DNA from 2 places in the Pseudomonas sp. CC11G genome. Region 1 is predicted to be linked to the other one. Evidence: predicted binding sites of a transcription regulator. Region 1 holds the regulator's gene; the other holds the start of a gene.
The links. Region 1 encodes sigma-54, which starts transcription at its own class of promoters, with help from an activator protein. Its sites were predicted from a motif close to ANTGGCATNNANNTTGCTNT; they were not measured.
Positions count from the first base shown of each region.

Region 2: the regulator sigma-54 is predicted to act here: its motif matches at 9,421-9,440, upstream of AC0V2S_RS03410 (pilin).

Region 1 covers NZ_JBWBZC010000011.1:105,446-120,477, forward strand. The annotation lists gene pmbA (metalloprotease PmbA) at 1-1,041, shown strand, start outside; partial or broken gene AC0V2S_RS15045 (hypothetical protein) at 1,426-1,516, shown strand; gene AC0V2S_RS15050 (class II fumarate hydratase) at 1,640-3,016, shown strand; gene AC0V2S_RS15055 (tetratricopeptide repeat protein) at 3,050-3,517, shown strand; partial or broken gene AC0V2S_RS15060 (superoxide dismutase) at 3,519-4,129, shown strand; gene AC0V2S_RS15065 (HPr family phosphocarrier protein) at 4,389-4,661, opposite strand; gene rapZ (RNase adapter RapZ) at 4,696-5,550, opposite strand; gene ptsN (PTS IIA-like nitrogen regulatory protein PtsN) at 5,569-6,033, opposite strand; gene hpf (ribosome hibernation-promoting factor, HPF/YfiA family) at 6,048-6,356, opposite strand; gene AC0V2S_RS15085 (RNA polymerase factor sigma-54) at 6,483-7,994, opposite strand; gene lptB (LPS export ABC transporter ATP-binding protein) at 8,168-8,893, opposite strand; gene lptA (lipopolysaccharide transport periplasmic protein LptA) at 8,893-9,465, opposite strand; gene lptC (LPS export ABC transporter periplasmic protein LptC) at 9,452-10,024, opposite strand; gene AC0V2S_RS15105 (KdsC family phosphatase) at 10,034-10,558, opposite strand; gene AC0V2S_RS15110 (KpsF/GutQ family sugar-phosphate isomerase) at 10,558-11,532, opposite strand; gene AC0V2S_RS15115 (ATP-binding cassette domain-containing protein) at 11,790-12,599, shown strand; gene mlaE (lipid asymmetry maintenance ABC transporter permease subunit MlaE) at 12,599-13,399, shown strand; gene mlaD (outer membrane lipid asymmetry maintenance protein MlaD) at 13,399-13,866, shown strand; gene AC0V2S_RS15130 (MlaC/ttg2D family ABC transporter substrate-binding protein) at 13,878-14,534, shown strand; gene AC0V2S_RS15135 (STAS domain-containing protein) at 14,524-14,835, shown strand; gene AC0V2S_RS15140 (BolA family protein) at 14,983-15,032, shown strand, end outside.
Region 2 covers NZ_JBWBZC010000001.1:705,609-720,640, forward strand. The annotation lists gene AC0V2S_RS03340 (DUF1631 domain-containing protein) at 1-582, opposite strand, end outside; tRNA gene AC0V2S_RS03345 (tRNA-Asn) at 788-863, shown strand; tRNA gene AC0V2S_RS03350 (tRNA-Pro) at 874-950, shown strand; tRNA gene AC0V2S_RS03355 (tRNA-Lys) at 956-1,031, shown strand; gene AC0V2S_RS03360 (NAD(P)/FAD-dependent oxidoreductase) at 1,252-2,553, opposite strand; gene AC0V2S_RS03365 (DUF3094 family protein) at 2,617-2,790, opposite strand; gene AC0V2S_RS03370 (DUF1780 domain-containing protein) at 2,876-3,505, opposite strand; gene AC0V2S_RS03375 (energy-coupling factor ABC transporter permease) at 3,625-4,305, shown strand; gene AC0V2S_RS03380 (hypothetical protein) at 4,413-4,628, shown strand; gene yacG (DNA gyrase inhibitor YacG) at 4,633-4,839, opposite strand; gene coaE (dephospho-CoA kinase) at 4,836-5,447, opposite strand; gene AC0V2S_RS03395 (prepilin peptidase) at 5,444-6,316, opposite strand; partial or broken gene AC0V2S_RS03400 (type II secretion system F family protein) at 6,320-7,539, opposite strand; partial or broken gene pilB (type IV-A pilus assembly ATPase PilB) at 7,543-9,236, opposite strand; gene AC0V2S_RS03410 (pilin) at 9,509-9,949, shown strand; gene AC0V2S_RS03415 (tetratricopeptide repeat protein) at 10,019-11,962, shown strand; gene AC0V2S_RS03420 (glycosyltransferase family 2 protein) at 11,997-12,887, shown strand; gene AC0V2S_RS03425 (glycosyltransferase) at 12,877-13,803, shown strand; gene AC0V2S_RS03430 (glycosyltransferase) at 13,814-14,692, shown strand; gene AC0V2S_RS03435 (glycosyltransferase family 4 protein) at 14,714-15,032, opposite strand, start outside.

The DNA of each region.
Region 1 (15,032 bases):
GAAGATGAATGCTCGGGCCTGGCCGACGCCGACCTGATGGCCCGCGATATGCCGGACCTCGACCTCTACCACGCCTGGGACATCACCCCGGAGCAGGCCATTGAGCGCGCATTGGAGTGCGAAGCGGCGGCGTTTGCCACCGACTCGCGCATCAAGAACGCCGACGGCACCAGCCTTAATACCCACCAGGGCTGCCGCGTATACGGCAACAGCCACGGTTTTGTTGGTGGCTATGCCAGCACCCGGCAGAGCCTGAGCTGCGTGATGATCGCCGAGGCCGACGGTCTGATGCAGCGCGATTATTGGTATGACGTGAGCCGCCGCGGCGAAGACCTGGCAAGCGCCGTCAGCATCGGCCGCCGCGCCGCTGAACGTGCGGTGAGCCGCCTGGGCGCGCGCCCGGTGCCGACCTGCGAAGTGCCGGTGCTTTTCGCCGCCGAGCTGGCGGGCGGCTTGTTCGGGCATTTCCTCGGCGCGGTGTCGGGCGGCAATCTGTACCGCAAATCCTCGTTCCTCGAAGGCAGCCTCGGCCAGTTACTGTTCCCTGAATGGCTGAGCCTGGAAGAGCGCCCGCACATTCGCGGCGCCCTCGGCAGCGCGACGTTCGACGGTGATGGCCTGGCCACCTACGGCAAGCACTTCGTCGAAAACGGCGTGTTGCAGTCCTACATTCTCGGCACCTATTCGGGCCGCAAGCTGGGCATGCCGAGCACCGCCAACTCAGGCGGCGTGCATAACCTGTTTGTCAGCCATGGCGACGAAAACCAGAAAGCCCTGCTCAAGCGCATGGGGCGTGGTCTGCTGGTGACCGAGCTGATGGGCCAGGGTCTGAATATGGTCACCGGCGATTATTCGCGCGGGGCGGGCGGTTTCTGGGTCGAGAACGGTGAGATTCAGTTCCCGGTGCAGGAAGTGACCATCGCCGGCAACCTGCGCGATATGTTTAAGCAGATCGTTGCCGTGGGTAACGATCTGGAGTTGCGCAGCAATATCCGCACGGGCTCGGTGTTGATCGAGAAAATGACCGTCGCCGGCAGCTGAATTTTTTCGTACAAGGCGCACGACTGGGCGTGCGCCAAGGCTTTTTTCTCCCTGCTCTGCGTTGATTTCCTTTCCCCGTTTATCTCGCGTGTTCTGCTTGATCGCAGAAGATGGGCGCATTTTTACGCCTTAAATTCGATCTTTAAATCGACTGTTGATTATTCTTCCTAAATAAGAATAAATGTCATCAAGTCTTTTAGAGGTTGAGCCATGGCGCTGCGATCCCCGTTTGGCCCTTGTCTGGACTGCTGGTATTGGCAGGGTTTGCGCATTCGCTGCGCCCTGCTGCCGAACGAACCGCGCCTGCTCGAAGTGCACTGGACGCAGGGCTGCGAGCTGGTCGAACACGGCCAGTTGTGCCCGTGGAAGATGTCGGTCAGTACCCTGAATCTGCTCCTCGATACCGCCTGCGACCCCGTGCTGCCCTGGCATTGGCGCAGCCTGTGCCTCGACCACGCCTACCGCTCGCTTTACGCCATCCAGCACCTGGCCCAGGAACGGGCCCAGCACAGCACGCTAAATCGGCTGCGCAATCGGCTGGCCACGCTGCAGATGACGCCCTCCATCGCTTTTTCTGAACTGGCACAAGGAAATCCCTATGAGTAACTTCCGCACCGAACGCGACAGCATGGGTGAGCTGGCGGTCCCTGCCGAGGCGTTGTACGGCGCGCAAACCCAGCGCGCTGTGGATAACTTCCCGATCTCGGCGCTGCGTATGCCGACCCCGTTTATCCGCGCGCTAATTCTGGCCAAAGCCGCCGCCGCGCGGGCCAACGTCGAGCTCACGCAAATCACCCCGGAACAGGGCGAAGCGATTGTGGGTGCGTGCCAGGAATTGCTCGCGGGCGATTTTATGGCGCACTTCCCGGTGGATGTATTCCAGACCGGCTCCGGCACCAGTTCCAATATGAACGCCAACGAAGTGATCGCCACCTTGGCCAGCCGCATTCTCGGCGAGCCGGTGAACCCGAACGATCACGTCAATTGCAGCCAGAGCAGCAACGACATCATTCCGACCACTATCCACGTCAGCGCCGCTATCGAATTGCAGGAGCGTTTGCTGCCGTCGCTCGGCCATTTGCTTAGCGCGCTGTGTGAAAAGTCGCTGCAAGTGCAGCCCTATGTGAAGACCGGTCGCACACACTTGATGGATGCGATGCCGGTGCGCATGAGCCAGGTGCTCGACGGTTGGGCGCAGCAGATTCAAAGCAATATCCAGCACCTGCGCCTGCTGCTGCCGAGCCTGCAAGCGCTGGCCCAAGGCGGCACGGCGGTGGGTACTGGCATCAACGCCCACCCGCGTTTTGCCGAAACCTTCTGCATTGAGCTGAAAGAACTGACCGGCCTGCACTTCACCCCTGGGGATAACTTCTTCGCCCTGATCGGCTCGCAAGACACCGCCGTTGCAGTATCCGGCCAGCTGAAAACCACCGCCGTGTCGCTGATGAAAATCGCCAACGACCTGCGGTGGATGAACTCCGGGCCGCTGGCCGGGCTTGCGGAAATCGAGCTGGAAGCGCTGCAGCCGGGATCCTCGATCATGCCGGGCAAGGTCAATCCAGTAATTCCGGAAGCCGTGGCCATGGTCGCCACCCAGGTGATCGGCAACGATGCCGCCATCACCGTTGCCGGCCAATCGGGCAACTTCGAACTGAACGTGATGCTGCCGGTGATCGCGCAAAACCTGCTGTACAGCATCGAGCTGTTGAGCAATGTCACGCGGCTGCTGGCCGACCGCGCCATCACCACCTTCAAGGTCAACCAACCCAAGCTCAATGAAGCGCTGGCCCGTAACCCGATTCTGGTTACGGCGTTGAACCCGATCATTGGCTACCTGAAGGCCGCCGAGATCGCCAAGCAGGCCTACAAGGAAGGCCGCGCGATTATCGATGTGGCGCTGGAGCACACCGATCTCAGCCGCGACCAACTGGAGCAGTTGCTTAATCCGGAAAAACTCACCGCCGGCGGCTTGTAACCCTCTCGATCTGAACCTGCGCAGGAGCGGACCATGAAGCATTGGCAAGGCATGATGAAGATTGGCAATCAGCTGTTCGGCGCCGGTGATTTCTATTCGGCGCGTGAGCAGTATCTGCAGGCGCTGGCTCTGGCACAGGTGCTGTTCGATCGCTGGGCCAATACCGATGAAGCGGTGGCCGCGCTGGTGATTTCCCACCACAACCTGGCTGATTTACACCTGCGTATCGGCCAGCCGGAAGAGGCGGCCGAATACCTCTGCGCCGTGCATGAATATTTGCTGGAGGCGTCGGAAAATCCGCGCCTCTCCAACATCCTGCGCGACACCGCTCTACGCCATAGCCAGCGCACCTACACGGAACTGCTCGGTTTTATCAGCGAACACGGCCAGTACCCGAGCACCGAGTACCTGTTGGCCTGCTCGCGCATTACCCACAAGCCACAGCTGGTGATCAAGTCTGGTCACCGGGTGTTGAGTCATCGCGTTTATGGAGAGTCCTAACATGACCTACAGCCTGCCCCCGCTGCCGTACGCCTATGGCGCGCTCGAGCCGGATATCGACACGCAGACCATGGAGATTCACCACAGCAAGCACCATCAGACCTATATCAACAACCTCAACGCGGCGCTGGAAGGCAATCCGCTGGGGCAGTTGCCGGTGGAAGAGTTGCTGACTCGTTTGAAGGACGTGCCGGAAAGCCTGCGTGGTGCGGTGATCAACAACGGCGGCGGCCACGCCAATCATTCGTTGTTCTGGCAGGTAATGGCCGAGAACGCCGGTGGCTTGCCGCAAGACGAATTGGCGCAAGCCATCGACGGGAGCTGGGCGGCTTCGACAAATTCAAGGAAGCCTTTACCAAGGCAGCGTTGACTCGTTTCGGCAGCGGCTGGGCGTGGCTGAGCGTCACCCCGGAGAAAAAACTGCTGGTGGAAAGTAGCGGTAACCAGGACAGCCCATTGATGACTGGCAACACGCCAATTCTCGGCCTGGACGTGTGGGAACACGCCTATTACCTGCGTTATCAGAACCGTCGGCCGGAATACATAGGCGCGTTTTTCAACGTGATCAATTGGCCCGAAGTGTTGCGCCGTTATCGTCAGGCGTTGAGTTGAAAACACCGGCGTCGGTGGTTTGCTGACAAGGTTTGTTCATGCCCGTTTCGTTGCAAACGCTGGCCGCCGCTGGCGGTAAAATACTGCGTCGCTCGCTGGGCTTTGCCATCTTGCTGGCGGGCGGCTTTCTGCTGTTTCGCCAGGCCGAGGCGCTGCTGGTTGCCCATCCTCACCTGTGGCGTGCGCCGCAGGGCAGCGTGCCCTGCTCGTTGGATGATGCTGCTGGACGCCGCGCTGACGCGCTGAGTGGGGGAGGGGATTACTCGCCTTCGTCGAAGCGGTTGTTGATCAATTCCACCAATGCAGCCAGGGCTTCATCGCCCTGTTCGCCGTCTGTGCTCAGGTGAATGGCGGTGCCTTTGCCGGCGGCCAGCATCATGACGGCCATGATGCTCTTGCCGTCTACACAGCTTTCGGGGCTGCGGCCGATGCGGATCTGGCACGGAAAACGACCGGCTACGCCGACAAATTTGGCGGCGGCGCGGGCGTGAAGGCCGAGCTTGTTGATGATGGTGATTTCGCAGGCAGGCATTGCTGCTTAAGTCCTTCTATAAGGCCTCGCGACTCTAAAGGTCGCGATGACGAACCTGGATGTTTTTCAGGGTTTTTTTCAGTTCTTTGCCCAGCCGGTCCGCCAGGTAGACCGAGCGATGATGACCGCCCGTACAACCAACAGCGACTGTGACATATGAGCGGTTACTGGCGGCGATACGCGGTAGCCATTTGTGCAGGTAGGCGTAAATATCGTCGTACATTTCCTGTACGTCGGGCTGTTCCTGCAGGTATTCGGCAACCACCGAATCCAACCCCGAATGCTCACGCAGTTCGGGCTTCCAGTAGGGGTTGGGCAGGCAGCGCACGTCGAATACCAGATCGGCATCCACCGGCATGCCGCGCTTGAACCCGAACGACTCCACCAGAAATGCCGTGCCTGGTTCGGGCTTGTTCAGCAGGCGCAGCTTCAAGGTGTCGCGCAGTTGGTAGAGGTTCAGGTGGGTGGTGTCGATCTTGAGATCGGCCAGATCGGTGATCGGGCTCAGCAGCACGCTTTCGTCGTGAATTGCTTCGGCCAGCGAGCGCTCGTCGGTGGTCAGCGGGTGGCGGCGACGGGTCTCGGAAAAACGCTTGAGCAGGGTGTCGTCGTCGGCGTCTAGGTACAACACATCGCAGTGGATATGCCGGGCACGCACTTCGGCGAGAATTTCTGGAAAACGTTTGAGCTGGCTGGGCAGGTTGCGCGCATCGATGGACACGGCTACCAGCGGTTGCAGCAATTCGGTGTGCAGCAGGGAGCGTTCGGCAAGCTCGGGCAGAAGCCCGGCGGGCAGGTTATCGATGCAGTAAAAGCCGTTGTCTTCGAGCACATCCAGCGCTGTGCTCTTGCCTGAACCGGACCGGCCACTGACGATGATCAAACGCATGCACAGTCACCCGTTCGCCTAGCGGCCGTTTTGTACGTCTACGACAACCTGATAAAGACGTTCGCTGGTGGGGGCGTGGCGCAGTTGGTCGCGGACATCGCTGCGGTCAAGCATGCTGGCGATCTGGCGCAACAGCTCCAGGTGTTCATCGGTGGCGGCTTCGGGTACCAGCAACACAAACAGCAGGTCTACCGGCGCGCCGTCGATGGCGTCGAAATCAACCGCCGACTCCAGGCGCAACAAGGCGCTGATCGGCGCCGTGCAGCCGGGCAAGCGGCAGTGGGGAATGGCGATGCCATTGCCAAAGCCGGTGGAGCCCAGTTTTTCCCGGGCCACCAGGCTTTCGAAAATGTCTTGGCCGTCCAGGTCGGGCAATTCACGCGCGACCAGGTTGGCGATTTGTTCGAGTACACGCTTTTTGCTGCCGCCCGGCACGCCCACAAGGGAGCGGCCGGGGGTCAGGATATTTTCAAGTCGAATCATGGGTTGGGTTGGTGTCAGCGGACTGTGGCGCCTTGCAGGCGACCCAGCTGCTTTTCCTTATGTTTGATAAGTTGGCGATCGAGTTTGTCGGTGAGTAGATCGATGGCAGCGTACATGTCGTCATGTTCGGCGTTGGCGACCACTTCGCCTCCGGCGATGTGCAAAGTCGCTTCGATTTTCTGCTTGAGCTTCTCGACCTCCATGGTCACTTGCACGTTGGTGATCTTGTCGAAGTGGCGTTCCAATCGACTGAGTTTCTCGTCGATGTAGTCGCGTAGGGCGTCGGTCACATCCAGCTGATGTCCACTGATGTTGACTTGCATACCGCTTTCTCCTTATTGCCGTGTGTAAGAGACAAGCTATCGGGCTTGTCGCCGGAACACTTTGGCCTTGGATCAGTGTAGTCGTCTTGCCAGAGCAGGGTTCGCCGGGCGAACCCTGAATAACGTTTACATCAGTCGCTTACGTTCACTGGAGGGCGCTATCCCGAGGGATTCGCGGTACTTGGCGACTGTGCGACGGGCTACCTGAATGCCCTGTGCCTCCAGTAAACCAGCGATCTTGCTGTCACTCAACGGCTTTTTCGCATTTTCCGCGGCAACCAGTTTTTTGATGATTGCGCGGATCGCCGTGGACGAGCATTCGCCGCCTTCGGAGGTGCTGACGTGGCTGGAAAAGAAGTACTTCAGCTCGTAAATGCCACGCGGGGTGTGCATGAACTTCTGCGTGGTAACGCGTGAGATGGTCGATTCGTGCATGCCCACCGCTTCGGCGATGTCGTGCAGCACCAAGGGTTTCATCGCTTCGTCGCCGTAGTCGAGGAACCCACGTTGGTGCTCGACGATCTGGCTGGCCACTTTCATCAGCGTTTCGTTGCGGCTTTGCAGGCTTTTGATAAACCAGCGCGCCTCTTGCAGCTGATTGCGCATGAAGGTGTTGTCGGCGCTGGAGTCGGCACGACGCACGAAACCGGCGTATTGCGGGTTGACCCGCAGACGCGGCATCGCTTCCTGGTTCAGCTCCACCAGCCAGCGATCGTTGTGCTTGCGCACGATAACGTCAGGCACCACGTATTCCGGTTCGCTCGCTTCGATCTGCGAGCCCGGGCGCGGGTTGAGGCTTTGAATCAGCTCGATGACCTGGCGCAGCTCGTCTTCCTTGAGCTTCATGCGGCGCATCAGTTGGCTGTAATCGCGGCCGCCGAGCAGGTCGAGGTAGTCGCCAGCCAAACGCTGGGCCTCGGCCAGCCATTGGGTTTTGGCGGGCAGCTGACGCAGTTGCAGCAGCAGGCATTCGCGCAGGTCGCGCGCGCCAATGCCGGAGGGTTCGAATTGCTGGATGCGGTGCAGCACGGCTTCGACTTCGTCGAGCTCGATGTCGAGCTCCGGGTCGAACGCGTCCAGCACTTCTTCGAGGGTTTCTTCCAGGTAGCCCTGGTCGTTGATGCAGTCGATCAGGGTGACGGCAATCAGCCGGTCCTTGTCGGACATCGGCGCCAGGTTGAGCTGCCAGAGCATATGGCTTTGCAGGCTTTCACCGGCCGAGGTGCGGGTGGTGAAGTCCCACTCATCATCGTCGTTGGAGGGCAGGCTGCTCGCGCTAGTCTGGTAGATGTCTTCCCAGGCGGTGTCGACGGGAAGCTCATTGGGAATGCGTTCGTTCCATTCGCCTTCTTCCAGGTTGTCGACGGTAGGCGCCGAGGTTTCCTGGTAGCTGGTGTCCTGGTAGGACTCTTCGCTGTTCGGCGCGGCGGGCGCGCTTTCGGCGCCATCGGCCAGCGGATCGCTATTGTCGAAGTCCTCGCCTTCTTCCTGGCGTTCGAGCATGGGATTGGACTCCAGCGCCTCCTGAATCTCTTGTTGCAGATCCAGGGTCGACAGTTGGAGTAAGCGGATGGCTTGTTGCAGCTGCGGTGTCATCGTCAGCTGCTGGCCCATTTTTAGGACGAGCGATGGTTTCATGGAGGGGGCTTAAGACCTTATTCGCCGGCGCATACGCGCTTTCCACAACGAGGGCGCATGAGCGCCACCAGGAAGCAAATTATATGCCTATGTTTGAGGGGTTTGCCTAGTCCTCAATCGAAGTCTGTAGTGCGTGTCCGAAATTCACTACAGACGGGTACTGCGGGCGCCTGTTACAGGCGGAACTCATGACCCAGATACACCTCTTTCACCAGCTGGTTGGCCAGGATGGTTGCAGAGTCGCCCTCGGCAATCAGCTGGCCGTCATTGACGATATAGGCCGTTTCGCAGATATCCAGGGTTTCACGCACGTTGTGATCGGTGATCAGCACGCCAATGCCTTTGGCCTTGAGGTGATGAATGATCTGTTTGATATCGCCAACAGAAATCGGGTCGACACCGGCGAACGGTTCGTCCAGCAGAATGAATTTTGGCGCAGTGGCCAGCGCGCGGGCGATTTCCACCCGGCGACGTTCACCACCGGACAGGCTCATGCCGAGGTTGTCGCGGATATGGCTGATATGGAATTCCTGCAGCAGGCTTTCCAGTTCCTTGCGGCGGCCGGCACTGTCGAGCTCTTTACGCGTTTCGAGAATGGCCATGATGTTGTCGGCCACCGAGAGCTTGCGAAAGATCGACGCTTCTTGCGGCAGATAACCGATACCGGCGCGTGCACGACCGTGCATGGGCAGGTGGGTGACGTCCTGTTGGTCGATCAGCACGCGGCCCTGATCGGCGTTTACCAAACCGACGATCATGTAGAAGCAGGTGGTTTTGCCGGCGCCGTTCGGGCCGAGCAGGCCAACGATCTGACCACTTTCAATCGACAGGCTGACATCACGAACCACCTGGCGGCCCTTGTAAGCTTTGGCCAGGTGTTGGGCTTTAAGAGTCGCCATTACTGCGCCTGTTTGTCGGCCGGCTGGGCGCCAGCGGGTTTGGTCTTGGGCTGAATAACCATGTCGATACGCGGGCGCGGGCTGGTGACGTTGGTGCCATTGGCACGGCCGGCGTTAACGATCTGGCGCTGGGTGTCGTAGACGATTTTCTCGCCTTCGAAGGTGTTGCCTTCCTGAATCACCTTGGCCTGGTCGATCAGCACGATGCGGTCTTTGGCGGCGAAATACTGGATGGTCAGGCCGTAGGCTTTGACGATCTGTTTGTCCGGCGCCGGTTTCTGCTCGTAATAGGCCGGGTTGCCCACGGCGGTAAACACTTCGATATCACCTTGCGGGTTTTGCGTGATGGTCACGGTGTTGCCGGTGATCTTCATGCTGCCCTGAGTGATAACGACGTCGCCGCGGTACACCGCCACACCTTGTTTGTCGTCGAGCTCGGCGCTGTCGGCCTGTACGCGAATCGGTTGTTCACGATCGGTAACCAAGGCCCAGGCGCTGGAGCTGGCAAATGCCGCGCCCAGGCTCAAAAGCAGGGACAGGGTGTGCAGGGAAAATTTGTTAACGAACCTCATGCTGGCCTCTTACGTTGGACAGCAGGAGCACCCGGCTGTCTTTCAAATACGCTTTCATTCCATTAGCCGTGGTCACTCCATTGGCGGCCTCGATTCTAACGGCTTGCTGGGTCTGCGCAAATTCCTTGTTCGGGAACACGGTCATGCGACTGCTGGTGATGATGGTGGGGCGATTCTTTTCGTCGGTGCGGGCAATGCGCACGTTGTCGATCAGTTCGACCTCGGTGCCGCCTGGCGCCACTTCGCCGCGCTCGCTCTGGATATGCCAGGGCAGCTGCGAGGTTTCCCGGTAGAGCAACAGATCCGGCTTGGTCACCAGGCTCTTGTCGCTTTCTTTCAGGTGCTCGACTTTGTCGCTGGTCATCTCGTAGTGCAGGGTGCCGTCAGCCTGGAATTCCACACTCTTGGCATTGATGACATAGAAGTCGACGGCATTGTCGGTGCTGGCCTGAGGTTTCTGCTCGAGCAGACTCTCCGGGTTCAGGTTCCAATACCCAAGGGCCGCGACAAGCAATGCCGCCAGGCCAAAGGATACGTAGGGAAGCAGTTTGCGTAGCATGCGTTGGCTCTATAGGTAGGCGGCTTGAGCCGCTTCGAGATTGCCCTGGGCTTGCAGAATCAGCTCGCAGAATTCGCGTGCCGCACCTTCGCCGCCGCGCGCGGTGGTCACACCATCGGCGTGTTGGCGGACAAAGTCATTGGCGTTGGCGACAGCCATGCCCAGGCCCGCACGGCGAATGGCCGGCAGGTCAGGCAGGTCGTCACCCAGATAAGCAACGTGTTCATAGCTTAGGCCGAGTTCGGCCAGAAGCTCGTCAAGAACCACCAGCTTGTCTTCGCGGCCTTGATACAAATGATGAATGCCGAGGTTTTGTGCGCGGCGCTCAACCACTGGCGAGGAGCGCCCGGTAATGATGGCGGTGCGCACGCCCGAGTTGATCAGCATCTTGATGCCCTGACCGTCCAGGGTGCTGAACGTCTTGAACTCACCGCCATCGGGCAGGAAGTAAATCTTGCCGTCGGTGAGCACACCGTCCACATCAAATACGGCCAGTTTGATGGCCTTGCCGCGTTGCAGCAGGTCGTTACTCATCACATCACTCCCGCGCGCAGAAGGTCGCCCAGGTTGAAGGCGCCAATGGGGTGGTCCTGTTCATCCACCACGATCAGCGCGCCGATCTTGTGGTCTTCCATGATCTTCAATGCTTCGGCAGCGAGCATGTCCGGGCGTGCGGTCTTGCCGTGCACGGTCATCACTTCGTCGATGGTGGCCGAACGGATATCCAGGTCGCGGTCCAGGGTGCGGCGCAAATCGCCGTCGGTGAAGATCCCGGCGAGGCTGCCATCGGCTTCCAGCACCGCGGTCATGCCCAGGCCCTTGCGGGTCATTTCCATCAGCGCGTCGCGCAGCAACGTACCGCGCTGCACCTTCGGCAGTTGCTCGCCGGTGTGCATCACGTTTTCCACTTTCAGCAGAAGACGTCGGCCAAGCGCACCACCGGGGTGGGAAAAGGCAAAGTCTTCAGCTGTGAACCCGCGTGCTTCGAGCAGGGCGATGGCCAGTGCGTCGCCGAGTACCAGCGAGGCAGTGGTAGAAGAAGTGGGTGCCAGATTCAGCGGACAGGCTTCATGGGCAACGCGGGCGTCGAGGTTGACTTCGGCGGCCTTGGCCAGCGGCGAATCGGGGTTGCCGGTCATGCTGATCAGGGTGATGCCCAGGCGCTTGATCAGCGGCAGCAGGGTCACGATTTCGGCAGTAGAGCCGGAGTTGGACAGGGCGAGCACCACGTCATCGCGGGTGATCATGCCCATGTCGCCGTGGCTGGCCTCGGCCGGGTGCACGAAAAACGAAGTGGTGCCGGTGCTGGCCAGGGTGGCGGCGATCTTGTTGCCGATGTGCCCGGACTTGCCCATGCCGACCACAACCACGCGGCCTTTGCTGGCCAGAATCAATTCGCAGGCTTTCACGAAAGCCGCGTCGATGCGCGGGAGCAGGCCTTCCACCGCTTCGATTTCGAGGCGCACGGTGCGCAGTGCCGATTGGATCAAGTCGTTGGTCTGGTTCATAACTAAAGACAGTGGCCGCGTGAAAAGGCGGGGATTATAGCGGCAAAGCCGGTTCGGCTCACCCTTGAATGTAGGCGCGTTGCGTCACAGGCGCGCAAATGCGTTTTTCCCGCTGCTGTAACACCTTTGCCGGGTTTGTACCTTGGGCGCGGCCAGATGCCGGTGATATAGTTGCCGCCCTGTCCGGCATGTTCACTCCCGTGGTGTCCCCACCGTGAGACATGACGTCTGATAGGCGGTTGTACCAAGGAGTTCAGATGAGTGCCGATCACGCCTACGCGGTCGAGCTGAAGGGCGTGTCCTTCATGCGCGGTTCGCGCAGCATTTTCAAGAATGTCGATATTTCCATTCCTCGCGGCAAGGTCACCGGCATCATGGGGCCTTCCGGGAGTGGCAAAACCACCTTGCTGCGTTTGATGGGCGCCCAGTTGCGGCCGGCCAGCGGTCAGGTGTTGGTCAATGGTCAGAACCTGCCCGAGCTTTCGCGCAGCGATCTGTTCGATATGCGCAAACAAATGGGCGTGCTCTTTCAGAGCGGCGCGTTGTTTACCGATCTCGATGTATTCGAGAACGTCGCCTTCCCGCTGCGCGTACACACTCAATTACCCGAAGACATGATCCGCGACATCGTGCTGATGAAGCTCGAAGCCGTTGGCCTGCGTGGCGCTATCGAATTGATGCCGGACGAGCTGTCGGGCGGCATGAAACGCCGAGTTGCCCTGGCGCGCGCCATTGCGCTGGATCCGCAGATTCTGATGTACGACGAGCCCTTCGTAGGCCAGGACCCCATCGCCATGGGCATTCTGGTGCGCCTGATTCGCCTGCTTAACGATGCGTTGGGCATCACCAGCATCGTGGTTTCCCACGACCTCGCCGAAACCGCCAGCATCTCCGACTACCTTTATGTAGTGGGCGATACTCAGGTGCTCGGCCACGGCACGCCCAAGGAATTGATGGAGTCGGACAACCCGCGCATCCGTCAATTTATGAAAGGCGTCGCCGATGGGCCGGTGCCGTTCCATTTCCCGGCTGCGGACTACCGCGACGACCTGTTGGGGACGCGTTGATGCGCAGAAAATCCATTGGCGAACGTATTCGCCTGCTTGGCCGTGCGGGCATCGACACCGTCGGCGCGCTCGGCAGCTCCACCGTCTTTTTATTCCGCGCCTTGTTCGGCACCGGCAATGTCGGCAACGGCTTTGGTCATTTGTTGATCAAGCAGCTGTTTTCGGTTGGCGTGATGTCGTTGGTGATCATCGTCGTTTCGGGGCTCTTTATCGGGATGGTGCTGGCACTGCAGGGCTTCAATATTCTGTCCAGCTACGGTTCGGAACAAGCGGTGGGGCAGATGGTGGCCCTGACCTTGCTGCGCGAACTGGGCCCGGTGGTTACTGCGCTTCTGTTCGCTGGCCGTGCCGGTTCGGCGCTGACTGCCGAGATCGGCAACATGAAATCCACCGAGCAGTTGTCGAGCCTGGAAATGATTGGTGTCGACCCGCTCAAGTACATCATCGCCCCGCGCCTGTGGGCCGGTTTCATCTCGCTGCCGCTGCTGACCATGATTTTCTGCGTGGTCGGTATCTGGGGCGGCGCCATGGTGGCGGTGGACTGGTTGGGCGTGTTCGAAGGGTCGTTCTGGGCCAATATGCAGAACAGCGTGTCCTTCGAGAAAGATGTGCTCAACGGCCTGATCAAAAGTGTTGTGTTCGCCTTTGTAGTGACCTGGATTGCCGTGTTCCAGGGGTATGACTGTGAGCCCACGTCCGAGGGGATCAGCCGTGCGACTACCAAAACAGTGGTTTATGCCTCGCTTGCCGTGCTGGGCCTGGACTTCATCTTGACCGCCTTGATGTTTGGAGACTTCTGATGCAAAACCGCACCCTGGAAATTGGTGTCGGCCTGTTCCTCTTGGCCGGTCTGTTGGCCTTGCTGTTGCTGGCTTTGCGGGTCAGCGGCCTGACGGTCGGTGCCGGGCAGGACACCTATAAGCTCTACGCCAATTTCGACAACCTGGCCGGGCTTACCGTGCGCGCCAAGGTCACCATGGCCGGCGTCGGCATCGGCAAGGTCACCGCCATCGACCTGGACCGCGACACCTTCACCGGCCGCGTGACCATGGAGCTGGAAAAGCGTGTGGATAACCTGCCGGTGGACTCCACCGCGTCTATCCTCACCGCTGGTTTGTTGGGCGAAAAATACATCGGCATCAGTGTTGGCGGCGACGAAGCGCTGCTCAAGGATGGCGGAACCATTCACGACACCCAGTCGTCGTTAGTACTGGAAGACTTGATCGGCAAGTTCCTGATCAACTCGGTTAACAAAGAATCCAAGTGAGGAATACAGGCATGGTTAGCGCTCTGCGTCGCGGTCTGCTGGTGTTGTTGGCGGTTTTCCCTCTGTTCGCGTCTGCCGGTCCGGCTGCGCAGGACATCGTGCAGAAAACCACTGACGAACTGTTGAGCGACCTTAAGGCCAATAAAGATGCTTACAAGGCCGACCCACAGAAATTCTATGACTCGCTGAACCGCATCATCGGGCCAGTGGTGGATGCCGACGGCATCTCCCGCAGCATCATGACCGTCAAATACTCGCGCAACGCCACCCCGGCGCAGATGAAGCGCTTTGAAGAAAACTTCAAACGCAGCCTGATGGAGTTCTACGGCAACGCTTTGCTGGAGTACAACAATCAGGATATCCGCGTGTTGCCCAGCAGCGGCAAGCAGTCCGACCCGGAACGCACCAGCGTGAATATGGAAGTGCGTGACACCAAAGGCACCGTGTACCCGGTCAACTACACCATGACGCTGGTGAACGGCGAATGGATGCTGCGTAACGTCACTATTAACGGCATCAACATCGGCAAGCTATTCCGCGATCAGTTCGCCGACGCCATGCAGAAAAATGGCAACGACCTGGACAAGACCATCGACGGTTGGGCGCAGGTAGTGGCGAACGCCAAGAACACCGAAGACGGGCAGAAGGCTGCAGGTCATGACGACTGATAGCGTGATTCGCCAACAGGCCGACGGCGTTTTGCAGTTGGTGGGCGTGCTGGATTTTCGTACTGGCGCCGGGCTGCGTGATGAAGGCGAGAAGCTGATTCGCGCCTCGGCCGCTACCACCGTGGTGGTCGACTGCGCCGAGGTCGAGCACTCCAGCAGTGTTGGGCTGTCGCTGCTGCTGGCCTATATGCGGGTGGCCAAGCAGGCCGGCAAAACCTTGGCGGTGCGTGCGCTGCCAGTGGAAATGCGGCAGATTGCCGAAGTGTCTGGCTTGTTGACGATTTTGCCGTTACAAGCGTAACGCCGGCGATTGGCGGCGATTAGTAGTAAAAGCAGTTAGCAAAATTCGAAGGCCCTCTGTCAGTGTTCCGTATTCCGGGGTTCGCAGGCGGGGGGCTTTTTGTATCATGGCCGACCCGCGCGCGTAGGGCGCCGATTGAGGTTTAGCATGCAGGCCGTAGAAGTTAAAAGCCTCCTTGAGGAAAAGCTGTCCGATAC
Region 2 (15,032 bases), on a different contig from region 1:
TTTGATCTGCGGCGGAAACGGCGTGGGCGCCAATGCTTCGCGAAATGCCTGGGCAATGGCGCGTGGGCCGAACGGATTGCTGTCTTCGCCCAGCTTGTGGCCGTTGTTCAACACCGCCAGCCGTTGCTCAAGTGCAAACAGCGGCTCGGCGCAACGGGCCTTTACCCGGCTGACCATATTGGTGACTTGCAGGCTCTCTTCGTAATCCTCGTTCTGGATCAGCGAAAGATCTTCGGCGCGCAGCGACGTGGCGCCCGCCTCGGGTTCGAGCGTGCCTTCAAGAAAATTGGAAAAATTCTGCGCCACACGTTGGTGGTAGCTGCGCTCGATCTGCGGGCGTTGCCGACGAATTTCGCGCATGTTGTCGAAGAACAACGATTGCACTTTATTGTTCTCGGCTTTCTCTGCGCATTCGAACAGCGTGTCATCCACCTGGCCGAAAACCCCGGTGAGGTGTTCGGCCAATCGGTTCATGGCGAGCTTGCGGCAACCCTGCACCAACTCGCCAAAGCGCGGTTGAATGCCGCGACTGGCGAGGGTCTGGTTGGTTCGAGGTAGTGGTGGTTGGTCCTGCGTGCTCATGGACTGTCCTGTTCAAGCCGGCCGGCTTATGCATCCTGCAGCGATCATATCTCAGGCAAACATAGAGTGGTGATGGTGTTGCCGCAAATCATTGTCTTAAAAGCTATTTAGGGGGTTGACAGGGTTCCGAATATCCTTAAAATGCAGCGCCTCGATACGGCAAATGCCTAACAGCAAATGACGTAAAGAGATGGAAGCAAGTAGTTCCGCGATAGCTCAGTCGGTAGAGCAAATGACTGTTAATCATTGGGTCCCAGGTTCGAGTCCTGGTCGCGGAGCCAATCTTTCAACCGGGGTATAGCGCAGTCCGGTAGCGCGCCTGCTTTGGGAGCAGGATGTCAGGAGTTCGAATCCCCTTACCCCGACCATTTTTGGGTCGTTAGCTCAGTTGGTAGAGCAGTTGGCTTTTAACCAATTGGTCGTAGGTTCGAGTCCCACACGACCCACCATTTTTGGCTCTTGATGTTTAAAGAGTTAAATCTTAGGCGAAGTGCTTAACAGCATGGAGCCATCAAAAAAGGCATCCTTCGGGATGCCTTTTTTGTTTGTGCGATTTAATTTTCGTTGCTCGCTTTCGTAGGATGGGTGTGGCCGCCTAGGCGAGCGCAGCGAAACCATCGTTGCGATGATGGGTTTCGGCTACGCCTCTACCCATCCTACGATTACGGATTAATGCAGCTTCAAGCGCGGCTCAGTTCCGCGGCCAATCCGGTCACTCAGCATCAGCATCATGGTGCGGAATACACCGTACAGCGCCATCTGGTGCATACGGTACAGAGACACATAGAACATCCGCGCCAACCATCCTTCCAGCATCACGCTGCCGGTCAGATTGCCCATCAGGTTGCCGACCGCAGAAAAACTCGCCAACGAAATCAGCGAGCCGTAATCGCGGTAGCGATAGGTCGGCAGGGCTTTGCCTTCAATGCGCAACTTCAGCGATTTGGCCAGCAACGATGCTTGCTGGTGAGCCGCTTGTGCACGCGGCGGCACATTACGCCCGTCCTCACCCGGCTGTGGGCAGGCGGCGCAGTCTCCGAAGGCAAAAATATTGTCATCGCGTGTGGTCTGCAGAGTCGGCCGCACTTGTAGCTGATTGATGCGATTGCTTTCCAGGCCATCCAGTTCCTTGAGGAAATCCGGAGCGCGAATACCGGCAGCCCATACCTTGAGGCTGGCGGGAATATCCTGCCCCTGCGCTGTCTTCAAACTGTCGCGCGTTACCTCGCTCACCGCCGCATTGGTCAGCACGGTCACCCCGAGCTTTTCCAGCGTTTTATGCACCGGCTGGCCAATGCGCTCCGGCAGCGCCGGCAAAACACGCGGTCCCGCTTCAATCAGCGTGATACGCATATTTTCCGGCTTGATGCTGTCGAGCCCGTAAGCCGCCAGCTCATGCGCCGCGTGGTGCAGTTCAGCGGCCAGCTCAACGCCCGTCGCACCGGCGCCGACAATCGCCACGCTGATCTGCTCCGCATTGCCCGCCTGATTGGCATGGGCGCGCATGTAGTGGTTCAGCAATTGGCGGTGAAAGCGTTCGGCTTGCACGCGGGTGTCGAGAAACAGGCAATGCTCCGCAGCGCCCGGCGTGCCGAAATCATTGGTGGTGCTGCCGACGGCAATCACCAGCGTGTCGTAATCCAGCGAGCGCGCAGGCACCAATTCTTCGCCCTGTTCATCCAGGGTGGCCGAAAGTTGGATTTTTTTCGCGCTGCGATCCAGCCCCTCCATACGCCCCAACTGGAACTCGAAGTGGTTCCACTTGGCCTGGGCGACATAGTTGAGCTCATCTTCCGAAGAGTTCAACGAGCCGGCCGCCACTTCGTGCAGCAGCGGTTTCCAGATATGGGTGAGGTTGGCATCAACCAGGGTGACGCGCGCCAGGTCGCGTTTACCCAGGGTCTTACCCAGGCGGGTAGCAAGCTCCAAGCCGCCGGCGCCGCCGCCGACAATAATGATGCGATGGGACATGGTGATATCTCATAAGGCTTTCAGGGATTCGGCAAAACGCCGGCGAGGCGAGCGCGAAGCAGCTCATAGCACTAACCGGCTGAGTAAACGGCTGAGAAGGCCCAGGCCAATGACCGAGGCCAACACGATAAAAAGCAGAAACCACGGACGAAACGGCCGACGCTCGATTTGATGGTGCGGCGCGCTGAGGTGCTGGTCGACGCGTGCTTGGTCGTCAGGACTGAGTCGGCTGGTCATGGCAGGCCTCGTGTGGGATGCAAACATTCTAGTCGTGGGATTTGATCTGACTCAATGTAATACGCGTATTACACAAAAATAACGCTCAGAGGCTGATGCCGATATCCAGAAGCACCGTGCGTCCCAGGTTTACCCGCAGAAAATTCGGCGCAGTAGGGTGAGCGAAGAGCACCCGAGCGAAGTTCGGTCCCAGCAGCGACAGCGAGCGCCAGCCCTGATGGAGAAATTCGGTAGGCGGTGGGAACGCGCTGTTGAAATCGGTGATCTCACGTTTGAGATTCACGTAGGCCAGCATGTCCAGGTTGGCGGTATCAATCAGACGTTCACGGTAGCTGGCGGCCTTTTTGCGCAGGGTGGGCGCCAGGCGGTTCTGCAGTTCTGTGGCGCGTATCTTTCGTGGCCGCGCTTCATGCTCGACCAATTGGCTGAGGGAGTAAGCATTGCGCCGTCGTTCCAGCTCCTGTCGCCATTCGTCATTCAGACGCCGGCCTTCATCCAGCACAAAAAACACCTCGAAATGCGCGTCATGAAACAGCACGTCAGGCGGGTCATGTTCGGCGGCGCTGAACTCGTCCAGGCGATGCGGCACGTTCAGCGCCTGTAAAAAGCGCTGGCAAACCCAACGCTCCCGCTCCCATTTGCGTGCATTGGAGAGCAGGGCGTTGGCCTGTTCGGCCTGGTCTGTCAGTAAACGTAGGTACTCAGAGTCATCCATGTCTGCAAGCTTAGCCGGCTGTGGCTGGCGGTGTAGACTGCGTTTTCGTTCAGGCTGGAGTTCACCATGTCGATTCTCCCCGTGCTGGCCGCCGACCACCGCGCCCCTCTGTCGCTGCCGTGATCGCCGCCGAGCTGCTGTCCACCACCACCCTCACCATCGGCTGGCTGATTTATTTGCCGGTGTTGGCGTGGGCGGCCTGTCGCTCACCCTGGCTGGAATTGTTCAGCGATATCCGCCGCCAGCATTTGCTGTTCGGCACGGTGCTGGTGCTGTTTTTACTCTGGCTGGTGCGGCGTGATTTCGAGGTGGGCGTTTCCTTTCACTTTATCGGGATGACCGCCGTTACCCTGTTGCTGGACTGGCCGCTGGCAGTGCTCGGCGGGGTAGCGGCGCAACTCGGCTTGCTAGCCATCGGCCGGCAAGACCTGGCGGCCATGGGCGTCAACGGCGTACTTCTGGTGCTGGTGCCCGTATTGGTCACTGAACTCTGTGCGCTGTGGGTTGAGCGCAAGCAATCGCAAAACTTGTTCGTCTATATCTTCTGCTCCGGCTTCTTTCCGGCAGCGCTGGCGGCTTTGCTTTGCGTGTTGCTCGGACTTTGGGTGCTGTGGCTCGACGGCCGCTTTCCCATGCCGTTCTGGCTCGAAGACTTTGTCGGTTACCTGTGGCTGGTGATGTTCCCCGAGGCCTTTATCAACGGCACGCTCATCACCGCCCTTGTAGTGTTCAAGCCCGAATGGCTGGAAACCTTCAACCGCGACCGCTACCTGCAGGCCCCCTGGAAAGATGACGACTGATTCGCCGGTTTTATAGCGCGCCACGGCTTGATCTGCATCAGCCGAGCGCCCGGCACAATCGCCACTCTGCGGCCTGCCAGGTCGGCAATCACTGAGGAGTTTGTGAGATGAGTGTGCACACTTGGGCGAAGGAGCAGTTGCGGGTCAGCCTGGAAGCAGCAGGCGCTGAAGGCTACGAACCGGCGCTGGCATTACGCGCGCTACTAAGCGCCGTGGTGGAAGAGAGCAAAGTGCATCGCAGCCCCGCAGACCTGGCGCAAGAGCTGCAATTTCTGGCGGATAACCTCGACGACGACCGCGATTACAGCTTTATGCGGCCGTAAGCGGTCAGTGGCGTTGCGGCGGGATATCCAGGTCGCTGGAAAACAGCTCGTCTTCCAGCGGGTCGACCGGTATGGCGTGTTCTTCCGCCGCCCAGGCGCCGAGATCAATCAACTTGCAGCGCTCGCTGCAAAACGGCCGGCTGACACTTTGCGGACCCCACTCGACGGGCGCGCCGCAGGTTGGGCATTTAACGATTGGAGCTTGGCTCATGGCTGGCCTCCATGAAGGGTGAGATAAAAACGGTGCAGGCGTTCAACTTCGCTCTGCAGCCAGGGCAAATCGCGGTCATTAAGCAGCACATCATCGGCATGTTTCAGGCGATCTTCGCGCAGTGCCTGCGCCTTGAGAATGGCGTGCACCTGCTCTTCCGAAGCTTGATCACGCAACATGGTGCGCTGCAACTGCAACTGCTCGGGGGCGTCGACAACCAGCACACGCTGAGTCAGCTTGTGCTGGCCAGACTCTACCAGCAGCGGCGACACCAGAATCGCGTAGGGGGATTTTGCGCTCTTCAGGCTGGCGATGATTTCTTCGCCGATCAGCGGGTGCAACAAAGCTTCCAGCCAGCGGCGTTCTTCAGGTGCTTGAAAGATGAGCTGGCGCAGCGCCGCGCGGTCTAGCTCGCCATTGGCCTGCAATACCTCAGAACCAAAATGTTCAGCGATGGCCGCCAAGGCCGGTTTGCCGGGTTCCACTACCCAGCGAGCGGCGTGGTCGGCGTCTACGCAATGCACACCGAGGTCGATAAAGTGTTGGGCAACCGCGCTCTTGCCACTGCCGATACCGCCCGTGAGCCCGAGAATCCAGGGTGTAGTCATTTAAATCCGGCGACGTGAAGGTAGGTGCCGGTTATTTGATCACCCCAGAGCAAAGCAATCCAGCCGGCAATCGCCAGGTACGGGCCGAAGGGAATGGGCGTGCTGGTTTCGGCATTGCGCAAACGCAGCATGATCACGCCTAACACCGCGCCCACCAACGACGACAGCAGAATCGTCAGCGGCAACACCTGCCAACCGCCCCAGGCGCCGAGCATGGCCAGCAATTTGAAATCGCCATAGCCCATGCCTTCCTTGCCCGTCACCAACTTGAACAGCCAGTACACCGACCACAGGCTGAGATAGCCGGCGATGGCGCCGATCAGCGCATCTTGTGGGCTGGCGAATAGGTCGTATTGGTTGACGATCAGGCCGATCCACAGCAGCGGCAATACGAGCGCGTCCGGCAGCAATTGGTGGTCGGCGTCGATCAGGCTCATGGCCAGCAGGACCCAGGTCAGCAACAGCATGGCGCCGGCTTGCCAGGTAAAGCCGAAGTGCCAGGCGACGTAGGCCGATAGCAGCCCGCACGTCAGCTCTACCAGCGGGTAACGTTTGCTGATTGGCGCTTTGCAGGAAGAACACTTGCCGCGCAGCGCTAGGTAGCTGACCACCGGGATATTTTCCCAGGCTTTGATCTCATGCTGGCAATGCGGGCAGCGGGAGTTGGGCAGTACCAGATTGAAGGTTTCGCCTTTGGGCTCAGCCGGCAGCTCAAGAATTTCCCGCGCCTGGTGTTGCCAGTCGCGCTTCATCATCACCGGTAGGCGATACACCACGACGTTGAGGAAACTGCCGACCAGCAAGCCTATAAGCAGCGCGAAAAAAACAAAGGCCAGCGCGTGGCTGGCCAAAAGTTCGATAACTTGCATGGATTAGACGACAGAACCCAGTTGGAAAATTGGCAGGTACATGGCGATAACCAGGCCGCCGATCAGCACGCCGAGTACGGACATGATCAACGGCTCCATCAGTGCGGTAAGACCATCTACGGCGTTGTCGACTTCGGCTTCGTAGTAGCTGGCGACTTTGTCGAGCATCGAATCCAGAGCGCCGGATTCTTCACCGATGGCTGTCATTTGGATTGCCATGGAGGGGAAAACGCCCGTCGTGCGCATCGAGAAGTTCAACTGCATACCCGAAGTCACGTCTTGCTTGACCTTGAGTACAGCGTTGCGGAACACGATGTTCCCGGTAGCGCCGGCCACGGAGTCCAGCGCCTCAACCAGCGGTACACCGGCGGCGAAGGTGGTGGAAAGGGTGCGAGCGAAGCGGGCAACTGAGGACTTGTAGGTGATGTCACCCACGATTGGCGCTTTGAGAATGATTCGATCAAGCGCATCACGCATTTTGGGAGAGCGCTTCTTCGTTTCCGTAAACGCAAAAATGAAACCGACTATGCCAAACAGGAAGACGTACCACCATTCTTGCAGGCCTTCAGATAGCCCTACGACAAAGCGAGTAAACGCAGGCAGTTCGGCACCAAAGCCAGCAAATACCGACGCAAACTGAGGTACTACCTTGATCAGCAAAATGGCCGAAACAACAACGGCAACCACAACTACCGCGATCGGGTAGTTCATGGCTTTTTTAATCTTGGCTTTCAGTGCTTCGGTTTTTTCTTTGTAGGTTGCAACGCGATCCAACAGGTTTTCCAGCGCACCCGCTTGTTCACCCGCATCTACCAGGTTGCAGAACAGATCATCGAAGTACAAAGGCTTGGAGCGGAGCGCAGTGGCGAAGCTATTACCGGCAGCGACTTGCTGTTTGATCTCGTCCACCAGTTTGCGCATATTCTGGTTTTCAAGGCCCTCACCGATGATGTCGAACGACTGCAGCAGCGGCACGCCGGCTTTCATCATCGTTGCCATTTGTCGCGCGAACAGGGCAATGTCCATCGGCTTAATTTTTTGCCGCCGCCGCCGAACAAAGACACGGCTTTTTTGCGCACTTTCAGCGGGTTGATACCCTGCTTACGCAATTGCGCTTTGACCAAGGCAGGATTCTGGCCAGCCATCTCGCCTTTGATCTTGGAGCCTTTCTTATCCGTACCTTCCCAAGTGAAAGTGGCGGTTTTTATCGCTTTAACGGCCATGAATTAGTCCTTAGTCACGCGATTCACTTCTTCGAGGCTGGTCACACCCTGCATGGCCTTCAGCAGGGCTGAGGTACGAAGGTCGTTAAAGCCATCTTTGCGCATTTGCACCGAGATATCGATGGAGTTGCCTTCCTCCATGATAATGCGTTGTAGCGAAGGCGTGTTTTTAACCACTTCATAAATCCCGACACGGCCTTTATAGCCGTGGTTACACAAATCGCAGCCAACAGGGCCAAAAATCTTGAAGGTGCCGATCTTGTCTTCCGGGAAGCCTTCTTCAATAAGAACCTCGCGGGGCACCGGTACTTCTTTCTTACAGGTACCGCAGAGCTTGCGTGCCAAGCGCTGGGCAATGATCAGGTTTACCGAAGTGGCGATGTTGAACGACGGCACGCCCATATTGCGCAAACGCGTCAGGGTTTCTGCGGCGCTGTTGGTGTGCAGTGTCGACATAACCATGTGGCCAGTCTGTGCAGCCTTGACCGCAATCGACGCTGTATCCAAGTCACGGATCTCGCCGACCATGATGATGTCCGGGTCTTGGCGCAGGAACGACTTCAGCGCGGCGGTAAAGTCCATGCCTTGCTTCGGGTTTACGTTTACCTGGTTGATACCTTCCAGGTTTATCTCTACCGGGTCTTCCGCGGTGGAGATGTTTACATCAACCGTGTTGAGAATGTTCAAACCGGTATAAAGCGAAACGGTTTTCCCCGACCCCGTCGGGCCGGTCACCAGAATCATGCCCTGCGGCTGCTTGAGCGCCGCCATATAAAGGTCTTTCTGCGACTCTTCATAACCCAGTGCATCGATGCCCATCTGGGCGCTGGAGGAATCGAGAATCCGCATCACGATCTTTTCGCCCCACAAGGTTGGGCAGGTGCTGACGCGAAAGTCGATGGATTTGGTTTTCGAAATACGCATCTTGATCCGGCCGTCTTGCGGTTTACGGCGCTCGGAAATATCCAGGCTGGCCATAACCTTGAGACGAGCAGAAATGCGTGGTGCGAGCTGGATCGGCGGGCGGGCGATTTCATGCAAGATGCCGTCGGTACGAAAGCGCACCCGATAGCTTTTTCGTACGGCTCGAAGTGCAAGTCGGACGAGCCCATCTTGATGGCGTCCAGCAGCATCTTGTTAACGAAGCGCACTACAGGCGCATCGTCGGCTTCCTGATTCTCTTCCTTGCCAGGCCCGTTTTCGTCGACTGCTTCGATATCCAAATCGATGTCGCCCAAGTCGTCCATGGCGGAGTTGGCGCTATCGAAAAACTTGTCAATGGCATCGCCCAGCTTGTCGTCCTCGACCAGAATCGCTTCTGTATTAAGGCCGGTGCTGAACTGCACATCAGTAATGGCTTGATGATTGGTCGGGTCCGAAATACCCAGAAAAAGCTTGTTGCCACGCTTCCATAAAGGCAGCACACGGTGTTGGCGCACTAGTTTTTCGGCAACCAGATCCTTAGGCTGACTTTCTTTGTCCAGGCTACCGAGGTCGAGAAAGGCGATACCAAACTGTTCTGCCGCGACTTCAGCAAGCTGGCGGCTTTTAACCAGTTTGTTCTGGACCAGATAAGTGACGAGCGAAGTCTTATTGCGCTGGGCCTGGGTCTGAGCCAGTTTGGCGCTTTTCTCGTCCAGCAGCTCTGCCACAACGAGTTGTTTGGCCAGGCCGGTCAGGTTCACGATGTCATTCATGGTGTGTGCGGCTCACGGAAATCATCCTGCCTTATAGCCTAGTCGCCCGCTTGTGCCAAATGGTGGAATATGAAGTGCCAAAAAGCGTCACTTTTGAGTTTTTTAGGCTATTTGAAAACTTTAAGTCCGCGCAGGGCGAGGCAGTCAGAGCCTGTAATCGGCTGCTGCGATGGGAACTTGAAAAGCTGGCACGCAATCTGCTTTTACTCCTGGCAGACGTAGGACGTTAACCAATTTCGTCGTAGGTCACTTCAACTACCCAGGGGATACACATGAAAGCTCAAATGCAGAAGGGTTTTACCCTTATCGAATTGATGATCGTGGTTGCGATCATCGGTATTCTGGCCGCCATCGCTCTGCCGGCTTACCAGGACTACATGGGCCGTTCGCAAATGACCGAAGCCATGACTCTGGCTAGCGGTGCTAAGACTTCGATCGCTGAATTCTACTCCACCAATGGCAGATTCCCGTCTTCCGAGCAGTCCGCTGGTATGGCATCTTCCATTACTGGTAAGTATGTTGCCTCGGTTACCCAAACAACTGGCAAGATCATCGCAACTATGAAGGCCTCCGGCGTTGCTGCTGGCGTCGGCTCGTTGACTCTGACCCTGAGCCCGACCACTTCTTCTGGTTCGTTGAACTGGAAATGTTCCGGTAGCGGTGCCACTAACGCAGCTTCTGCTAAGTACTACCCAAGCTCCTGCCGCGGCTAAGCTCGGTTGTTTTGTAAATTGCCCGCTTCGGCGGGCAATTTTTATTTCACGGATAAAATTAGGGTTCGCATGTTCAAGGCTTCGTCGCTAAACCCTGTCATTTTTTTTTGGTCTGCGCTGTTGCTGTGCTTTCTGATTTATGTGCCGGGCCTGCAAGGCGGATTTTTATTTGACGACTTTCCTAACCTTCAAGAGTTGGGCACATACGGCGGCGTCGTAGATATCAATTCGTTGAAGGCATTTGTATTCAGTGGTTTCTCCGGCCCGACAGGCCGTCCTCTCTCTCTACTGAGTTTCCTGCTTAACGACAACACGTGGCCTAGCCAACCCTTCAGTTTCAAACTAACTAATCTCTGGATTCATTTACTGGTTGGCACGTTGTTGTGCTGGAGCACACTGTTGCTGCTGCGCTTTTATCGGGTTGCTGAAAAACAGGCTGTCTGGGCGGCTCTGTTAAGCGCCGCTATTTGGCTTTTACATCCCTATTTCGTTTCGACCACTTTGTATGTCGTGCAACGCATGACGGAATTGGCGGCGCTCTTCATGTTTGCGGGCCTTGCCGGCTATCTCCAAGGACGAATGCTCTTGCTGTCAAAGCCTAGAGCAAGTTACGCGTGGATGACGCTATCAGTAGGTTTAGGAACGTTGTTGGCTGTTCTTAGCAAGGAAAATGGCGCGCTCCTGCCGTTGTTAATTGTTGTGGTCGAGTTTTGTCGGCCAGCAGTATCGCCTGTGGACCGTCCTGTCAGGTGGTGGAGCTTCTTTATTTTATGGTTGCCATCCCTGATTTTAGTTGGCGCGCTGGCGAAAATGATCGACTTTTCCCCAGACGTTTGGCCGATTCGCACATTTGATCAGCCCGAGCGATTGCTTAGCGAAGGGCGAATTATCTGGGAATACCTTTTTCATCTCTATATTCCACGTATTGAGGGGCGAGGGCTTTTTCAAGATGGATATGAAGTGTCTCGTGGTTTGTTTTCCCCAATAACCACATTTTATTCATTGATTGGCCTTCTTATGTTGGGCATCGCCAGCCTGCTCCTGCGAAAGCGTTTCCCGTTTTTCTCGCTGGCAATATTGTTCTTTTTTGTTGGTCAACTGATGGAGTCCACGGTCGTTGGCCTGGAACTCTACTTTGAGCACCGAAATTACGCAGCCGCCGCATTTTTGTTTTTGCCCATTGCCATTGGGATAGTTCGTTTAAGCGAAAAATTTCAACCAAAAGTAGCCATTTCAGTCGCTTGCGCCGTGCTTGGTGTGGTCACGCTAATGACAGCTCAACGCGTAGGCCTCTGGAAAAATACAGATAACCTGCAGATGTACTGGGCTGTCTCGACCCCTGAGTCCCCTCGTGCGCAAAACGCGATCGCTAATTTCTTGATAAACAATGGCCGGGGTAGCGAAGTTAATGCATATGTCGAGAAAGCGATAGAAAGGCTTCCGGATAGCGCATTACTCACCCTTCGCTTGTTGTTGCAAAAAGTTTACGCCGGTGACGCAGTAACAATAGACTTTTCCACGGCTGCCAATAAACTTGCAGTGCAGCCCTTTGACACTCAAGGCGTCCAGGGCTTGCGCTCGTTGGTGGATAAAGTCGTAGAGCCTGGCGGCAACCCTGCTTATCTTGAGTACACCCAAGATCTAATTGACGTTATGAGTACTAACATAAAGTACCAGCGCCTCAGTGTGTTCCAGCGTTTGGCGCCGTATTTGAAGGCCAGGCTTTATACGGTTCAAGGCAAACCAGATTCTGCATTTGAGGAATATTCGCTGTCGATGACACGCTACGCGGACACCGAAGCTGCGCTTATGATGGTTGCCGATTTGGCTCGCGGTGGCTACCAGGAGCACGCCTTGAAATTGCTACCCCAAGCGAAAGAAATTTACCGTGAACAGCCTCGGAGGAATCTACGGCGTACGGCAGAAGAATATGACGATGAGTTCTCACGTCTCGAATCAGATCTACACGCGGACATCGCCGCGAAAGTCTCGGTTACTACTCAGCATGAATAGATCACCTTTAGCCGATAAGACGGAGACCGACTCTATGCCGTTGGGCGATGTAAACACTGACGTTACAGTCTCACTTAGCATCGTACTGCCCGCAAAGAATGAAGCGTTGGCGCTGAGCCCGGTTGTTGCCGGCTTACGAAAGGCGTTCCCGCTCGCCGAAATCATTGTCGTGGATGATGGCTCTGCTGACGGTACCGGTGACATCGCGAAGTCTGCGGGGGCGCTTGTGGTTACCCACCCCTACAGCAAAGGCAACGGCGCCGCCATCAAGTCTGGCGCGCGCGCTGCTACCGGCGAGTTCATCGTGTTCATGGACGCCGACGGCCAGCACGATCCAAGTGATATCGCCCGTTTGCTCGCCCGCCTTGAAACCGGTTATGACATGGTTGTCGGTGCCCGCCAGCGTGGCTCCCAAGCCAGCATGGGCCGCGGCCTGGCCAATAAGTTCTACAACCGTCTGGCTACTTTTATGACTGGCCAGGTGGTCGAAGACCTTACTTCGGGCTTTCGCATTGTGCGGGCCAGCAAGTTTCGTGAATTCCTCTATCTGTTGCCCAACGGATTTTCATATCCAACCACCAGCACCATGGCCTTTTTCCGTGCAGGCTATTCGGTTGCGTATGAGCCAATTCATGCTGCCAAGCGTATTGGCAACAGCCATCTGAAACCGTTGAAGGACGGTCTGCGTTTTCTGCTGATTATCTTCAAGATCGGTACGTTGTATTCGCCGTTGAAGCTTTTCGCGCCGGTGGCGGGCTTGCTGTTTTTGGCTGCGTCCATCTGGTACGGGTACACGCTTTCGACCGCTGGCCGGTTCACCAATATGAGCGCTCTGCTCTACACCGGGTCGGTAATGGTGTTTTTGATGGGGCTTATTTCCGAGCAGATTACCGCCTTGATGTATAAGGACGACGGTGGCAAATAGTCTGCCGGCGCCTGGCGAGCTCGCCGGGCTGGCGATCATCACCGTCACCTTTCACCCAGACCTGACGGTGCTCGAGCGGCAGATGGCGGCATTGCCGGCACAGTCGCTATGGGTGGTCGTCGACAACGCCTCGCGGCCGGAAGAAGTGAAGGCGCTGAAAGCGCTGCTTGCCACTCGAGGCAATACTCAACTACTGGAGTGCGCGAGCAATATTGGGTTGTCCGCCGCTCTGAACGCCGGTGCGGCCATCGCCAGTGATGCTGAGTTCTATCTGCTGATGGACCAGGACAGTGAGCCGCAGGGCGCTGCCATCGAGCTGTTACTCCAAGGTTTTCGGCGCTTGGAGCAGCAGGGTGTTGCTGTCGGCTGCGTGGGGCCGCGTTTACTTGACGATACAACCGGACTTCAGCATGGCTTTCATTGCATTGATGGCTGGCGCTGGGTGCGGCGCTATCCCCAGGCCGGTGATCCGCCGGTTGCCTGCGCCAATGTGAATGGGAGCGGCACCTTGCTGCGCCGCACTCTGTACGAGGCGCTTGGCGGCTTGGATGCAGGATTTTTTATCGACCATATCGATACCGACTGGGCCTTTCGCGTCACTGACGCAGGGTTGGGCCTTTTCGGCATTGCCGATGCTGTTTTCACTCATCGGATGGGCGACAGCAGCCTGAGATTCTGGCTGTTTGGTTGGAAGGTTTGGCCGCAACGGTCGCCGCTTCGTCACTATTATCTGTTTCGCAACGCCCTGCGTTTGCTTCGTCGTCCCTATGTGCCTGTCGTTTGGAAGGGGTGGGCGGTGGTCAAGTTACTGCTGACGTTTGGTGTGCACCTGATCGCCGATCCGCAGCGTTTTGCCCAGGCCCGAGCGATGCTCCGGGGTCTGAAAGACGGGCTCACTACCGACTCCAAGCGTTAAGGCCCACCTGATGCCTGCACCTATCGGATTGTTGCTCAACTACCGCGATGCTACGCGCAGCATCAGCTGCATCAACTCGTTGCTCGCGCAGGGAGTTGAGGCGGTATTGGTGGTGGATAACTCGGCGGACAATGGTGTCGCTGCGGCTGAGATTGAGCGGCACTTTTCACAGGAGCCGAAGGTGATAGTGGACGTCAGTCCGCACAACCTTGGTTTCGCCGCAGGGGTTAACCGTGGCATCGCCCGCTGCCGAGAGCTGGTTGCCGACTGCCGAGTTCTGCTCATCAACAACGATGCCGTATTACTGGGCGGCGGCCTGCAAAAGCTCGTCACTTCGTTGGATCGCTCGCCCTTGAGTGTTCTGGCGTTTGCCAATATCGACCAGCATGGCCGCGTGAGCGGCCCCGCCTATTATCAGCGGCTGACTGGCTTGCTGACGCTCAAGCCTACCCCCGGTAGTTTTATGCATGCCAGCGGCTGTTGTCTGCTGATCGATTGTTCTCGCGTAGAGGGACCTCTTTTCGATGAGGACTTCTTTATGTACGGCGAAGACTGCGAGCTCGGCTGGCGGCTGAGTGCGCAGCCGCAGTCGGTGGTGTATGTCGAGCAAACTCTGGTTTATCACGAAGGCACTGCCAGCAGCGGTTTGGGCTCGGAGTTCTATGAGCAGCGCATGGTCGCTGCGCATTGGATCCTGGCCAGTAAGTTAGCAACCAGCCGTCTGGACAAGGCGCTGCTGTATGGCTGTCGTGCCGGGATGCTGAGTGCGCGGGCTTTGCTGCGAGCCTCGCGCTTTCGCTCGATGGTGCCGATCAAGGCGCTGTGGGCAGGTTGGCGGCTCGCGTTTATCGACGACCCGATGTTGGGTCGAGCGGCGGTGCGGGCTTAGTCCATCGCCGCCACATGATGCTCAGCGTTGGCCCTTCAGGTTCTGGTTAACAGCCTTGCCGAAATTGCTCCAGCAAAAGTCCGCCGCAAATTTGATGCTCGAGGCCCTGTGGTCGGAGGGCTGCGCGATTTGCTCGAGGGTGGCCTGGGCAAAGGCGTCATAGTCATTGATCGTTACCAGTTGTCCCGAGCGCCCGGGAGCCACCGCATCAACTACTCCGCCATTAGCAAAGGCCACTGTCGGCAGACCATGGGCAGCGGCCTCGATTGCCACCATGCCAAAGCCTTCGGGATCGCCGACGATTTTGCGGATGGGAAAGACGTGGACCGTCGATGATCGA